DNA from 3 places in the Streptomyces sp. NPDC052299 genome. Region 2 is predicted to be linked to each of the others. Evidence: predicted binding sites of a transcription regulator. Region 2 holds the regulator's gene; each other region holds the start of a gene.

Region 1 (5,135 bases), on a different contig from region 2:
CCCGGTCACCGCCCTGATGTGGGAGGCCCGCGCCGCCGAGGGCCGGGGCGGCGAGCTGGCGGAGTGGGCCCGCGCCCGCGCCGCCGGGCTGCCCCGCCCCCCGCTCCGCAGCGAGCTGCTGCGTGCCCCGCAGGACCGGGTCCTCGTGATCACCTGGTGGCGGGGCTCGTACGCCGACGAGCTGCCGGAGCTGCCCGAGCCCGATCCGGGCCTCGTCACCCGGCCGGTCCACCGCTGGCGCTTCGAATCGCTGGGGGACCCGGCAGGTCGATGAGTTCCGGACGCTTCCGCGGTCTACCCTTCACGGCACTTTGCCCCTGTACGTGAGGAGAGGACCATGCAGAAGGTCACCACGTTCCTGTGGTTCCCGAAGGACCTGATCGAGGAAGCGGCCGACTACTACGTCTCCGTCATCGGCGGCGACTCGCGCGTCCTGGAGACCACCCGCTGGACCGCCGCGAGCCCCGGCGAGGCCGGAAAGGCGATGACCGTGAGGTTCCAGCTGGACGGCGCGGAGTACGTCGCGTTCGACGGCGGGCCCGAGTTCACCTTCAACGAGGCCGCCTCGCTCTCCGTCGAGTGCGACTCGCAGGAGGAGGTGGACCGGCTGTGGGACGAGCTCACCTCCGGCGGCGGGCAGGAGATCCAGTGCGGCTGGCTCAAGGACAAGTACGGCCTCTTCTGGCAGATCGTCCCGCCGGGCCTCGGTGAGGCCCTGGGCGACCCGGACCCGGAGAAGGCCGCCCGCGCGATGAAGGCCATGCTCGGCATGAAGCGCCTGGACATCGAGGCCATCCGCAACGCCTGATCCCCGCCCGGCAATTGGGGCCAGGGGTGCTCGATAGGGTCGGCCCCATGTCGCCCCGCTTCGTGCTGCCGCCGCCCCCGCCGCCCGTGGAGATACGTTCCTGGCCCGACCGGGACGCGCTGCTCGCCGACCGGTCCTTCCTGCTCGGCGTGCTGGTCAAGGCGCACACCGGACCGGGCCGGCTCGGGATGCTGTGGCTGTGGGGGGCGCTCGGCGCGATCGGCTGGTCGTTCATCGGGACGGCGATCATCACCTTCGAGGAGTCGTACGACTTCATCAGCGCGATCCTGGGCGTGGTGCTGCTCGCGATGGGCGCCGCCGCCCTGATCCCGGCGGTGATCCTGCTCGTGTCCGGACTGCGCCGGGACGTGGCGCTGCGCCGGCTGCTCACGCAGTGGGGCGAGCTGGACCGCGACCCCGCCCGCGACGCCGGACTCCGGCTCCCCGGCACGACGCTGGGGTGGCTGCTGCCCTCCTTCGCGCTCGGCGCGCTGGGCCTCTACCTCTGCGTCGTCGTGCCCGCGGGGGCGGTCCGGGGCGAGGACACGTACGGGCTGATGGCGCTGATCATGGGGCTCGGGCTGCTGGCCTGGCTCGTCGGGCTCGTCGGCGTCTTCAAGGCGTTCTGGCACCGGCGCTGGATCGTGCGGACGCTGGCCGGGGCGAGCGCACCGCCCCCGCCGGTCGCGCAGGGCGGCGGCGCCCACCGCTGAAGGCCTTTCGGCCGCCCCGGTGTGAGCCAGCCGGGGGACCGCGCGCGCCCGGCGGCGGTGTCGGAGCCGATGCCCCGTCACGTACTGGCAGGATCCGGCGCCATGCAGCCAGTACGACAAAAGGACAAATTGGCCATGAATGGGCGTGAAACGGGTGCAGTGACGGGCGTGCGGCGGCGAGGGCGGGACCGCCTGCGGCGCAGACCGGGTTACGCGGTTCTCGCCGCGCTCCTGGTCGCCGCCGCCGCGTCCGGCTGCGCGGCCGGGGGCGACACGGACACCGCCGCCCGGAGCGCGAAGCTCCAGGCCGGCCAGGCCGGTCAGGCGGGCCCGCAGGCGGAACCGGCGGCCGGGGCGCTCGGCACCCGCGCGGCGCAGGCGGAGCGGGCGAAGCTGGCCCAGGCGGCCCGTGCGGTCGCCGCCAAGAAGTGGGGCCTGGCGAGCACGCCGCTCGCGGCGCCCGTGCCGCCCGCGAAGAAGCCGCACATCACGACCCGCAAGGGCTTCGAGGTCTCCGGCCAGGACGACTCGCTGCCGCCGGTCTTCACCCGGGTCCCCACCACGGACAAGGTCGTCTTCCTGACCATGGACGACGGGGACGACAAGGACCCCGAGCTGCTGAAGATGATGTCGGAGCTGAACATCCCGTACAGCGCCTTCCTCACCGACTATCTGGTGCGCGACGACTACACGTACTTCAAGGACGCCCAGTCGCGCGGGACCGTGCTCGGCAACCACACGCTCAACCACCGCTACCTGCCGGGCCTCTCCCACGACGAGCAGAAGCGCGAGATCTGCGACCAGCAGGACATCCTGCAGGAGCAGTTCGGCAAGCGGCCCCGGCTCTTCCGGCCGCCGTACGGCAACTACAACACCGACACGCTGAAGGTCGCCAAGTCCTGCGGCATCACCGCCGTGCCGCTGTGGGAGGCGGAGGCGTTCCCCGACCACATGGAGTGGCGCGAGGAGGACCGGAAGCTGCACCCCGGCGACATCATCCTCACGCACTTCCGCGGCAAGGCGGACTGGAAGGGGAGCATGCCCGACCTGATCCGCTCCGTCATGAAGGTCATCACGGACCAGGGCTACTCCGTCGCCCGCCTGGAGGACTACGTATAGGAGGCGGCGTACGCGCGGGCGGCCCCGGGCTCCCGGTGCGCGTCCTCGCGGGCGCTGTGCCAGGCCGTCAGCGTGAGGACCAGCAGCAGGCACGCGCCGGTCAGCTGGACGACCCCCGCGATCGGCAGCCCGTGGCGCAGCAGCACCACGCCGATCAGGCAGGCCACCGCCGTGATGGCCGCCAGGACGAGAGTGCCGGACCAGTCCGTCCCGGGCGGTCCGGCCTCCGCCATGTCCGGGTTCGGCGGCCGGGGGTCGGAGCCCGTGTACGCATAGAAGAGGACCCCGCTGACCACCGCCTCCAGCGCGATGAGCAGCAGGCCGAGCACCGCGTCGAGGCAGCCGGTCAGCACCGGGCCGGGGCGCGAGGGGGCCGGGCGGCCGGAGGTTCGTATGCGCATGCCCCCACCGTCCACCGGAACGGTCCGGGCGGCCCCGGCGTTGTCCCTACGGTGTCCGGAACGTTGCCCGGCCGCAGCCGTACGGCCCCCGGGTACGCCACGAGGGGCGTGAATTGGCACTCCGCTTGACCGAGTGCTAATCACGGTCATAGTCTCAGTGCTGGCACTCCCCACTGGAGAGTGCCAGCAGTACTGTGCGACCGGCAGGTCCGGCACCCGCGACGACGGGCTCACCTGGTCGCCACCCCAAAGACTGTTAAACCCCGTGAGATCTCCGAAGGGGGAGACCGGATCGTGTCGACCGCCAGCTCCAAGGTTGCGATCAAGCCGCTCGAGGACCGCATCGTGGTCCAGCCGCTCGACGCCGAGCAGACCACGGCCTCCGGCCTGGTTATCCCGGACACCGCCAAGGAGAAGCCCCAGGAGGGCGTCGTCCTGGCCGTGGGCCCGGGCCGCTTCGAGAACGGCGAGCGCCTGCCGCTCGACGTCAAGACCGGCGATGTCGTGCTGTACAGCAAGTACGGCGGCACCGAGGTGAAGTACAACGGCGAGGAGTACCTCGTCCTCTCGGCGCGCGACGTCCTCGCGATCATCGAGAAGTAATTCACCCACGTTTGCTTCTGTTCTGCGCCCCTGGCCCCCTGCGAACTAACCAGCCGGGCGGCAGGGGCGCAGTTCTTTGTTTTGAGAGGAACAGTTCAGCTCCATGGCGAAGATCCTGAAGTTCGACGAGGACGCCCGTCGCGCCCTTGAGCGCGGCGTCAACAAGCTTGCCGACACGGTCAAGGTGACGATCGGCCCCAAGGGCCGCAACGTCGTCATCGACAAGAAGTTCGGTGCCCCCACCATCACCAACGACGGTGTCACCATCGCGCGCGAGGTCGAGCTGGACGACCCGTACGAGAACCTCGGTGCCCAGCTGGTGAAGGAGGTCGCCACCAAGACCAACGACGTCGCGGGTGACGGCACCACCACCGCCACCGTCCTCGCCCAGGCGCTCGTCCGCGAGGGGCTGCGCAACGTCGCCGCCGGCGCCTCCCCGGCCGCCCTGAAGAAGGGCATCGACGCCGCGGTCAAGGCCGTGTCCGAGGAGCTCCTCGCGACCGCCCGCCCGATCGACGACAAGTCCGACATCGCCGCCGTCGCCGCGCTCTCCGCGCAGGACCCGCAGGTCGGCGAGCTCATCGCGGACGCGATGGACAAGGTCGGCAAGGACGGTGTCATCACCGTCGAGGAGTCCAACACCTTCGGCCTGGACCTCGACTTCACCGAGGGCATGGCCTTCGACAAGGGCTACCTGTCCCCGTACATGGTGACCGACCAGGAGCGCATGGAGGCCGTCCTCGACGACCCGTACATCCTGATCCACCAGGGCAAGATCGGCTCGATCCAGGAGCTGCTGCCGCTCCTCGAGAAGGTCATCCAGGCCGGTGGCTCCAAGCCGCTGCTGATCATCGCCGAGGACGTCGAGGGCGAGGCCCTGTCGACCCTGGTCGTCAACAAGATCCGCGGCACGTTCAACGCCGTCGCCGTCAAGGCGCCGGGCTTCGGTGACCGCCGCAAGGCCATGCTCGGCGACATCGCCACCCTCACCGGTGCGACCGTCATCGCCGAGGAGGTCGGCCTCAAGCTCGACCAGGCCGGTCTGGACGTGCTGGGCACCGCCCGCCGCGTGACCGTCACCAAGGACGACACCACCATCGTCGACGGTGGCGGCAAGTCCGACGAGGTCGCCGGCCGCGTCAACCAGATCAAGGCCGAGATCGAGGCCACGGACTCCGACTGGGACCGCGAGAAGCTTCAGGAGCGCCTGGCGAAGCTGGCCGGCGGGGTCTGCGTGATCCGCGTCGGTGCCGCCACCGAGGTCGAGCTCAAGGAGAAGAAGCACCGTCTGGAGGACGCCATCTCCGCGACCCGCGCCGCGGTCGAGGAGGGCATCGTCTCCGGTGGTGGCTCCGCCATCGTCCACGCCGTCAAGGTCCTCGAGGGCAACCTCGGCAAGACCGGCGACGAGGCCACCGGTGTCGCGGTCGTCCGCCGCGCCGCCGTCGAGCCGCTGCGCTGGATCGCCGAGAACGCCGGCCTCGAGGGCTA
Region 2 (5,135 bases):
TCAACGCGCCGGTGGCGTCGCCCGGTTCACAGGCGGTGAGCCCGGTGACGGCGGCCGCGGCGAGGCAGAGCGCGGCTGGAAAACGACGGGCCGCACGATGGCCCCGTGCCCTTGATGTCCCCATACGGGCAGCTTCCCACCGCGTCTGACGAGGCGGTAGACCGTTTCCGGGCACAACCACCCCATCGGGGACGGTTTACGACCAGCGCCCCGTGCGTCCCAGGAGCAGCGCGGTGGCCGCGGTGCCCGCTGTCGAGGTGCGCAGGACCGTGGGGCCGAGGCGGCAGGTGCGGGCTCCGGCGTCGGCGAACGCGGTCAGCTCCTCCGGCGACACACCGCCCTCGGGACCGACGACCAGCACGATCTCGCCCTCGTCGGGCAGGCCGACGGTGGCCAGCGGTTCGCTCGGGTAGTCGCGGTCCTCGTGCAGCACGGCCGCGAAGTCCGCCGCGGCCAGCAGGCCGGCAACCTGCTTGGTGGTGGCCAGGTCCGCCACGTCCGGAAACAGCACCCGGCGCGACTGCTTGCCGGCCTCCCGGGCCGTGGCGCGCCATTTGGCCAGGGACTTGAGGCCGCGATCGCCCTTCCACTGGGTGATGCAGCGCGCCGCCTGCCACGGGACGACCGCGTCGACCCCGGTCTCCGTCATCGTCTCCACGGCGACCTCGCCCCGGTCCCCCTTGGGCAGGGCCTGGACGACGGTGATCCGCAGCGCGGGGCGCGGCTCCTCGTGGACCTGGGCCAGATCGCCGACGACCAGCCGGTCCTTGCCCTCGGCGGCGCGCACGACGCCCTGGGCCCACCGGCCGCGCCCGTCCGTGAGGACGACCTCCTCGCCGGCGCGCAGGCGCTTCACGGAGACGGCATGGCGCCCCTCGGGCCCGTCGAGGACGAACTCGGGGGCGTCCGGCAGGTGTCCGACGACGAAGACGGGTGCCGTCACTGTGCGCTCCTTGTGCTCACTGCCGTCCGTGCGGCGTCCAGTTCCTCGGCGAGCAGCCGGACCAGCCGGCCGGCGGGCAGCTCGCGGGCCATGCGGTGGCCCTGCCCGGCCCACAGCGCCATGCCCTGGGCGTCCCCGACGCGGGCGGCGGCCTTGCGCAGCACGGAGGTCATGTGGTGGACCTGGGGGTAGGCGGCGGGGGCGTACGGTCCGTGCTCGCGCACGAAGCGGTTGACCAGGCCGCGGGCCGGGCGCCCGGAGAACGCCCTGGTCAGGGTGGTCCGGACGAACAGCGGGTTGGTCAGGGCCTGTTTGTGCAGGACGTGGGCGCCGGACTCCGGGCAGGCCAGGAATGCGGTCCCGAGCTGGGCGGCGTCGGCGCCCGCCGCGAGGACGGCGGCGATCTGGGCGCCGCGCATCAGGCCGCCGGCGGCGACGACCGGTATCTGCACGGTCTCGCGGACCTGGGCGACCAGGCTCAGCAGCCCGGTCCCGCCGTCCTCGGTCGCCGGGTCGTCGTGGAACGTGGAGCGGTGGCCGCCCGCCTCGGTGCCCTGGGCGCAGACGGCGTCGGCCCCGGCCCACTCGGCGGCCTGGGCCTCCTCCGGCGAGGTGACCGTGACGACGGTGTACGTACCGGCCGCCGCGAAGGCGTCGAGCGTGTCGCGCGAGGGGCAGCCGAAGGTGAAGGAGACGACCGGGACCGGGGCGTCGAGGAGGACGGCGAGCTTGTCCTCGTAGCCGTCGTCGCCGGGGACGTCCGGGTCGCCGAGGGCGGTCTCGTAACCGGTGGCCTCGCCCGCGAGCCGACGGCGGTAGTCCTCCAGCGCGGCCGGGTCCGCCGGTTCGCACTGGGGCATGAAGAGGTTGACGCCGAAGGGCTGCCCGGTCAGGGCGCGCACCTGCCGGATCTCGTCGCGCAGGGCGTCCGCCGTCTTGTAGCCCGCGGCCAGGAAGCCGAGTGCGCCCGCCTCGGAGACGGCGGCGGCGAGCTGCGGGCAGGACGGACCGCCGGCCATGGGGGCCTGCACGAGGGGATGACGGCAGAGAGCGGTCAGCGCGGAGGGCATGACCGCATCGTGTCATGTCCTTCCTGTCCCGTGATGCCCGCCCCGCGACAGGGCCGGGCCGCGCGCGGTACGGACCCGGGCTCCGGGTCCGGACCGCGCGGGCAAGCCGTCAGCGGCCGTTGAAGGCGTCCTTCAGGCGGGAGAACAGGCCCTGCTGGCCCGGCTGGAACTGGCCGGTGGGCCGCTCCTCGCCGCGCAGCTTGGCCAGTTCGCGCAGGAGGCGTTCCTGCTCGGGGTCGAGCTTGACCGGGGTGGTCACCTCGACGTGCACGATGAGGTCGCCGCGCCCGCCGCCCCGCAGGTGGGTGATGCCGCGCCCGTGCAGCGGGACGGACTGGCCGGACTGGGTGCCCGGCCGGATGTCGACCTCTTCGAGGCCGTCCAGCGTCTCCAGCGGCACCTTGGTGCCGAGGGCCGCCGCCGTCATGGGGATCGTGACCGTGCAGTGCAGGTCGTCGCCGCGGCGCTGGAACACCGCGTGCGGCAGCTCGTGGATCTCGACGTAGAGGTCCCCGGCGGGGCCGCCGCCGGGGCCGACCTCGCCCTCGCCCGCGAGCTGGATGCGGGTGCCGTTGTCGACGCCCGCGGGGATCTTCACGGTCAGCGTGCGCCGCGAGCGGATGCGGCCGTCACCGGCGCACTCCGGGCACGGGGTCGGCACCACCGTACCGAAGCCCTGGCACTGGGGGCAGGGCCGCGAGGTCATGACCTGGCCGAGGAAGGACCGGGTGACCTGGGAGACCTCACCGCGGCCGCGGCACATGTCGCAGGTCTGCGCCGAGGTGCCGGGGGCCGCGCCCTCGCCGCTGCACGTGGTGCAGACGACGGCGGTGTCGACCTGGATGTCCTTGGTGGTGCCGAAGGCCGCCTCGGTGAGGTCGATCTCCAGCCGGATCATGGCGTCCTGGCCGCGCCGGGTGCGCGAGCGGGGCCCGCGCTGCGACGACGTACCGAAGAACGCGTCCATGATGTCGGAGAAGTTGCCGAAGCCGCCCTGGCCGAAACCGCCCGCACCGGCGCCGCCGGACTGCGAGAGCGGGTCCCCGCCGAGGTCGTAGACCTGCTTCTTCTGCGCGTCCGACAGGACCTCGTAAGCGGCGTTGATCTCCTTGAACCGCTCCTGGGTCTTCGGATCGGGGTTGACGTCCGGGTGCAGCTCGCGGGCGAGCCTCCGGAATGCCTTCTTGATCTCGTCCTGGGAAGCGTCGCGGCGCACGCCGAGTACGGCGTAGTAGTCCGTGGCCACTTACGACTCCGCCAGGATCTGTCCGACGTAACGTGCCACTGCGCGTACCGCTCCCATCGTTCCGGGGTAGTCCATGCGGGTCGGTCCGACCACGCCGAGTTTGGCGACTGCCTCGTCGCCCGAACCGTAGCCGACCGCGACGACGGACGTGGAGTTGAGCCCCTCGTGGGCGTTCTCGTGCCCGATGCGTACGGTCATGCCCGAGTCCTTGGCCTCGCCGAGCAGCTTCAGCAGCACGACCTGCTCCTCCAGTGCTTCGAGCACCGGCCGGATCATCACAGGGAAGTCGTGTCCGAAGCGGGTGAGGTTGGAGGTGCCGCCGATCATCAGCCGCTCCTCCGTCTCCTCGACGAGCGTTTCGAGCAGGATCGAGAGGACGGTGGACACGGTTCCCCGGTCCTCGCTCTCGAAGGATTCCGGCAGGTCCTGCACCAGCTGCGGGACATCGGCGAACCGGCGCCCCACCACCCGGCTGTTGAGCCGGGCCCGCAGATCGGCGAGCGAGGTCTCGCCGAACGGTGCCGGGCAGTCCACCAGCCGCTGTTCGACCCGGCCGGTGTCCGTGATCAGCACGAGCATCAGCCGCGCCGGGGCCAGGGACAGCAGCTCCACGTGCCGCACCGTCGAACGGGTCAGCGAGGGGTACTGCACGACGGCGACCTGCCGGGTCAGCTGCGCGAGCAGCCGTACGGTGCGGCCCACCACGTCGTCCAGGTCGACCGCGCCGTCGAGGAAGTTCTGAATGGCGCGGCGCTCGGGCGAGGAGAGGGGCTTGACGCCCGCCAGCTTGTCCACGAAGAGCCGGTAGCCCTTGTCCGTCGGGATGCGCCCGGCGCTGGTGTGCGGCTGGGCGATGAAGCCCTCCTCCTCCAGCACCGCCATGTCGTTGCGGACGGTCGCCGGGGAGACCCCCAGCTTGTGCCGCTCCGTGAGCGCCTTGGAGCCGACGGGCTCCTCGGTCCCGACGTAGTCCTGGACGATCGCGCGCAGCACTTCGAGTCTGCGTTCGCTGAGCATCGCGCGCACACCTCCAGCTGTCCACGTCGGTGGCTCCCGGGCCGTTCCCGGGATTCCTCCTGGCACTCGGTGCGTACGAGTGCCAGCGATCCCCGGCCAGTGTACGGCGACGGGGTGGTGCCCTAGCAAGGCCGACCGGCCGCCGTGCCGCCCGACCGCGCAGGTCGCTGCCGATAGCGTCGCCGCATGGATGTCTCTTGGGAAGACTTCGGATGGGAGCGGCTGGGTCACGGAACCGGCCGTCGGCGCCTTCCGGTCTGGGACGCGACGGCCCTGCTGGTGGCCGGTGCGGACGGAGTGCTGCTCTGCGACACCGGTGCGTCACTGCGCGAGGGGGTGGAACTGCGTCTCCAGGCCGAGGCGCTGCTCGGCCGGAGGGTGACGCACATCGCACTGACCCACCCCCATTTCGACCATGTGCTGGGCACGGCCGCCTTCGCCGGGGCACGGGTGTACGGCGCCGAGGGCACGGCGGAGCTGCTGCGGCGGGGGGCCGCCGAGCTGTACGCGGACGCGGTGGCCCAGGGACTGCCCGAGGCGGACGCGGCCGAGTCCGCCGACGTGCTGGTGGCTCCGCGCCACGAGGTGCGCGGCGAGCTGACGGTGGACCTGGGCGGCGGACGGGAGGCGGTCCTGGTGAACGTGGGCGCGGCGCACAGCGGCCACGACCTGGCGGTGCTGGTCCCGGGCTCCCCGGCGCTGGTGTTCTGCGGCGACCTGGTCGAGGAGTCCGGCGAGCCGCAGGCGGGCCCGGACGCCGGCCCGGCGCGCTGGCCGGCCGCGCTGGACCGGCTGCTGGAGCTCGGCGGGGACGACGCGCTGTACGTGCCGGGGCACGGGGCGGTGGTGGACGCGGCGT
Region 3 (5,135 bases), on a different contig from region 2:
CCCCGGCGCACCGCCTCGCGGTCGCCGTCGCCGAGGGCGGCGCAGACCCACATCTTGTCGTCCACGGCGCTGAGGCCGGAGACGAGTCCGCCCCCGCCCCGTTTCGCTTCGAGGGTGCCGTCGTCGCCCACGGCGTACGAGACGGGGCCGCGGTTGGACGCGACGAGAACCTGGGCAGCGGGCTGGGGTGCGTGCTCGGAGACCATGGCCGGAATCTAGCCCGAACCCGATCCGCCCAAACGTACGAAGTCGGACGGCCTCGGGTCGTGATCAGGCCGCGCGGCGCGCCACGTACTCCTCGATCTCGCACATGGGCGGCCGCTCCTGGGTGTCGACGGGGTAGGTCCGGGGAACGAACCCGTCCGGCCCGCGTTCGAACTGGGTCAGCGAGGGGCGCACCAGATGGCCCCGGGAGAGCCGCACCTGCGCGGTGCGGTGGATCGCGGCGGCCATCCGGCCGAGCGCCTGGCCGTCCTGGTGGCGGTGGACGCGGACGCCGACGTCCACCTGGGCGAGGGCGTCGAGGCCCACGGTGTGCAGCGCGTCCACGAGCAGGCCGAGCTCGACCCCGTAACCGACCGGGAACGGCAGCCGCTCCAGGAGCGAGCGGCGGACGGCGTACTCGCCGCCCAGCGGCTGGACGAAGCCCGCGAGGAGCGGCCAGTGCAGGTTCAGCAGGGGCCGGGCCACCAGCTCGGTGACGCGGCCGCCCTGGCCGGGCAGCTCGCCGAGCGGCCGGTCGTACATGGCCTTGACGAACTGCACCTCGGGGTGGGCGAGCAGCGGGCCGACGATGCCGGAGACGAAGTCGGCCGAGAAGTCCTTCAGGTCCGCGTCGATGAAGCACAGGATGTCGCCGCTGGTCACCAGGAGCGACCGCCACAGCACCTCGCCCTTGCCGGGGACGGCGGGGAGGCGGGGCAGGATGGCGTCGCGGTGGACGACCCGGGCGCCCGCGCGGCGGGCGACCTCGGCGGTGGCGTCCGTGGAGCCCGAGTCGATCACGACCAGCTCGTCCACCAGCGGGATGCGCTCCATCAGCTCCCGCCGGATCGTCGCGACGATGTCACCGACGGTCGCGGCCTCGTTGAGTGCCGGTAGAACGACGCTCACGCCCGTACCGTTCGCGCCGGTCCGCACGCTCGCCGGCGGGTGGTCGGCGGCCGACCAGGAACGCCTGGTCAGCCAGCGTTCGACCTCTTCGAGCACGGTCGATACTCCCTGTATGTGATCCATCTCGCGGTACGGACGCCTGTCTCACCCGTCCGGTCCTTCGGTTACAGTCTTGAACAACGCGGACGGCCATCGCATGCCGGGGTCGGTCCGCCGACAAACGCACGGATCCGATCCATGATCCGTCGCCACAGCGCTCATCCAGAGGGACAGAGGGAACGGCCCGTTGAAGTCCCGGCAACCCTCCTGCCGACCGCGAGGTCAGGTGGGGAAGGTGCCAATTCCGTCTCGCGGCGAAACGCGCCGTGAGGAAGATGAGGAGAAAGGGCCTCGCCATCATGGCTGTTGAAACCGTCGCAGCAAGCACCGAATCTTCCGTGGACCTCGGTCCCGCCGCGGCCCTTTCCTGCCGCGAGTGCGGTGAACGGTTCGCGCTCGGTCCCATTTTCGCCTGTGCGTCCTGTTTCGGGCCGCTCGAAGTGGCGTACGACCTGCCGAGCGGCTCCCCCGACGAGCTGAAGAAGCGCATCGAGGCCGGCCCGAACAACATCTGGCGTTACGCGCCGCTGCTGCCGGTGCCCGCCGACGTGGCCGACAAGCCCAATCTCAACCCCGGCTTCACCAAGCTGGTCAAGGCCGACAACCTCGCCCGCGAGCTGGGTGTGACCGGCGGCCTGTACGTCAAGGACGACTCCGGCAACCCGACGCACTCCTTCAAGGACCGTGTCGTCGCCATCGCCGTCGAGGCCGCCCGCGCCTTCGGCTTCACCACGCTCTCCTGCTCCTCGACCGGCAACCTCGCCGGTGCGGTCGGCGCCGCCGCGTCCCGCGCGGGCCTGCGGTCCTGCGTGTTCATCCCGCACGACCTGGAGCAGGGCAAGGTCGTCATGGCCGCGGTGTACGGCGGTGAGCTGGTCGGCATCGAGGGCAACTACGACGACGTCAACCGCTTCTGCTCCGAGCTCATCGGCGACCCGCTCGGCGAGGGCTGGGGCTTCGTCAACGTGAACCTGCGCCCGTACTACGGCGAGGGCTCCAAGACGCTCGCGTACGAGATCTGCGAGCAGCTCGGCTGGCAGCTGCCCGACCAGATCGTCATCCCGATCGCGTCCGGCTCGCAGCTCACGAAGATCGACAAGGGCCTCCAGGAGCTGATCAAGCTCGGCCTGGTCGAGGACAAGCCGTACAAGATCTTCGGCGCCCAGGCCGAGGGCTGCTCCCCGGTGTCCACCGCCTTCAAGGCCGGCCACGACGTGGTCCGCCCGCAGAAGCCGAACACGATCGCCAAGTCCCTCGCGATCGGCAACCCGGCCGACGGCCCGTACGTCCTGGACATCGCCCGCCGCACCGGCGGCGCCGTCGAGGACGTCGACGACGAGCAGGTCGTGGACGCGATCAAGCTGCTGGCCCGCACCGAGGGCATCTTCGCCGAGACGGCGGGCGGGGTGACGGTCGGCGTGACGAAGAAGCTGATCGAGGCCGGCCTGCTCGACCCGGCGCTCACCACCGTCGTCCTGAACACGGGGGACGGCCTCAAGACGCTGGACGCGGTGGCCGACACCTCGCAGGCGACCGCCACGATCCGCCCGAGCCTGGACGCCTTCCGCGCCGCCGGACTCGCCACCAGCTGACCACCCGAGACTTCAGGAAGGCACCGCCATGAGCGTCAAGGTCCGCATTCCCACCATCCTCCGCACCTACACCGGCGGCCAGGCCGAGGTCCCGGCCGAGGGCGCGACCCTCTCCGAGGTCATCGCCTCGCTGGAGAAGGACCACCCGGGCATCGCCGCCCGCGTGCTCGACGACCAGGGCAAGCTGCGCCGCTTCGTCAACGTGTACGTCAACGACGACGACGTGCGCTTTGAAGGCGGCCTCGACGCGGCCACCCCGGACGGCGCCGGCATCTCGATCATCCCCGCCGTGGCCGGCGGCTGCTGAGCCCAAGGCTCCGTGGCGTCACCGCAATTGCCCCCTCCGTGAGAGAAACGGAGGGGGCAATTCTGCATGGTTGAACGGGGTAGAGTGTGGGAAGTCCCCTTCGCTGCCCGTGCCCCTCGCATACGAGAATGCGCCGCGCCACGATCAGAAGCAGCCAATGTGCCTGAACCTCTTGCGCCTTAAGTCACCTTTGCCGGGCCCGACTTGCCCCGCAAGCTCATGAATTCCTCATATTCGGGCGATCGGTGCTGCGCAGAATTGTCGTCCGATTGACCTGTCGCACAGGGCAGTTGGGCAGATACATTCAGCCGCGGTCGACGCGCTTCGGCGCACACACGTTACAGGGGAGTTAGGCATGGCTCAGGGCACCGTCAAGTGGTTCAACGCGGAGAAGGGGTACGGCTTCATCGCGGTCGACGGTGGTGCGGATGTATTCGTCCACTACAGCGCGATCCAGATGGACGGGTACCGCACCCTCGAAGAAGGTCAGCGGGTCGAGTTCGAAATCTCGCAGGGCCAGAAGGGGCCGCAGGCGGACATGGTCAAGCTCGCCGTCGGCTGAGCCCGGCACGGCACGTCGGCCGCGACGCCACGCACGCACGAAGGGCCCGTACCCAGGGGGTACGGGCCCTTCGTCGTGTCCGGGGGCCGCCCGGGGGCGTCCGGAGGTTGTCCACACTCCGGCATGAGGCGCTTGCACTCGAGGGGGTCGAGTGCTAATCATTGGCTTAGCACTCTCCAGGTGAGAGTGACAGAATTTGGACCGGGCCGGTGAGGCCCGCACGCCAGGCGGGGAAGGAACCGCAGGGCACGCAGGCCGTCCGTCGCGGGCGCCACTCGGTCCGGAGCAATCCACCCCTGTCCGGGAGGACCACTTCACATGGCCAAGATCATCGCGTTCGACGAGGAGGCCCGGCGCGGTCTCGAGCGCGGCATGAACCAGCTCGCCGACGCCGTCAAGGTCACCCTTGGCCCCAAGGGTCGCAACGTCGTCCTCGAGAAGAAGTGGGGCGCCCCCACGATCACCAACGATGGTGTGTCCATCGCCAAGGAGATCGAGCTGGAGGACCCGTACGAGAAGATCGGTGCGGAGCTGGTCAAGGAGGTCGCCAAGAAGACGGACGACGTCGCCGGCGACGGTACGACCACCGCCACCGTTCTCGCCCAGGCGCTCGTCCGCGAGGGCCTGCGCAACGTGGCCGCGGGTGCGAACCCGATGGCTCTCAAGCGGGGCATCGAGAAGGCCGTCGAGGCCGTCTCCGCCGCCCTCCTGGAGCAGGCCAAGGACGTGGAGACCAAGGAGCAGATCGCTTCGACCGCCTCCATCTCCGCCGCCGACACCCAGATCGGCGAGCTCATCGCCGAGGCCATGGACAAGGTCGGCAAGGAAGGCGTCATCACCGTCGAGGAGTCCCAGACCTTCGGTCTGGAGCTGGAGCTCACCGAGGGCATGCGCTTCGACAAGGGCTACATCTCGGCGTACTTCGCCACCGACATGGAGCGCATGGAGTCGTCCCTGGACGACCCGTACATCCTGATCGTCAACTCCAAGGTCAGCAACGTGAAGGACCTCCTTCCGCTGCTGGAGAAGGTCATGCAGTCCGGCAAGCCGCTGCTGATCATCGCCGAGGACGTCGAGGGCGAGGCCCTGTCGACCCTGGTCGTCAACAAGATCCGCGGCACCTTCAAGTCCGTCGCCGTCAAGGCCCCGGGCTTCGGCGACCGCCGCAAGGCCATGCTCGGTGACATCGCCATCCTCACGGGCGGCACCGTCATCTCCGAGGAGGTCGGCCTCAAGCTGGAGAACGCCGGTCTCGACCTGCTCGGCCGCGCCCGCAAGGTCGTCATCACCAAGGACGAGACGACGATCGTCGACGGCGCCGGTGACAGCGACCAGGTCCAGGGCCGCGTCAACCAGATCCGTGCCGAGATCGAGAACTCCGACTCGGACTACGACCGCGAGAAGCTCCAGGAGCGCCTGGCGAAGCTGGCCGGCGGCGTGGCCGTCATCAAGGCCGGTGCCG

What was found. The regulator HrcA, encoded in region 2, represses chaperone genes, less so after heat shock. The targets are predictions, from matches to a motif close to TTNGCACTCNGNNNNNCNGAGTGCNAA.
Region 1: groES (co-chaperone GroES) is a predicted target of HrcA. The motif match lies at 3,155-3,181, and genes of this name have one in related genera.
Region 3: groL (chaperonin GroEL) is a predicted target of HrcA. The motif match lies at 3,805-3,831, and genes of this name have one in related genera.

Annotation. Positions count from the first base shown of each region.
Region 1 covers NZ_JBFAUP010000003.1:353,779-358,913, reverse strand. The annotation lists gene AB0L33_RS07150 (hypothetical protein) at 1-274, shown strand, start outside; gene AB0L33_RS07145 (VOC family protein) at 338-808, shown strand; gene AB0L33_RS07140 (hypothetical protein) at 856-1,521, shown strand; gene AB0L33_RS07135 (polysaccharide deacetylase family protein) at 1,624-2,640, shown strand; gene AB0L33_RS07130 (DUF6234 family protein) at 2,631-3,041, opposite strand; gene groES (co-chaperone GroES) at 3,336-3,644, shown strand; gene groL (chaperonin GroEL) at 3,748-5,135, shown strand, end outside.
Region 2 covers NZ_JBFAUP010000005.1:319,365-324,499, forward strand. The annotation lists gene AB0L33_RS11350 (hypothetical protein) at 1-4, opposite strand, end outside; gene AB0L33_RS11355 (16S rRNA (uracil(1498)-N(3))-methyltransferase) at 197-943, opposite strand; gene AB0L33_RS11360 (nitronate monooxygenase) at 940-2,013, opposite strand; gene dnaJ (molecular chaperone DnaJ) at 2,123-3,259, opposite strand; gene hrcA (heat-inducible transcriptional repressor HrcA) at 3,260-4,276, opposite strand; gene AB0L33_RS11375 (MBL fold metallo-hydrolase) at 4,463-5,135, shown strand, end outside.
Region 3 covers NZ_JBFAUP010000004.1:299,254-304,388, reverse strand. The annotation lists gene AB0L33_RS09195 (trehalose-6-phosphate synthase) at 1-206, opposite strand, end outside; gene AB0L33_RS09190 (glucosyl-3-phosphoglycerate synthase) at 271-1,209, opposite strand; SAM riboswitch class I at 1,368-1,494, shown strand; gene thrC (threonine synthase) at 1,512-2,804, shown strand; gene AB0L33_RS09180 (MoaD/ThiS family protein) at 2,833-3,111, shown strand; gene AB0L33_RS09175 (cold-shock protein) at 3,467-3,673, shown strand; gene groL (chaperonin GroEL) at 3,992-5,135, shown strand, end outside.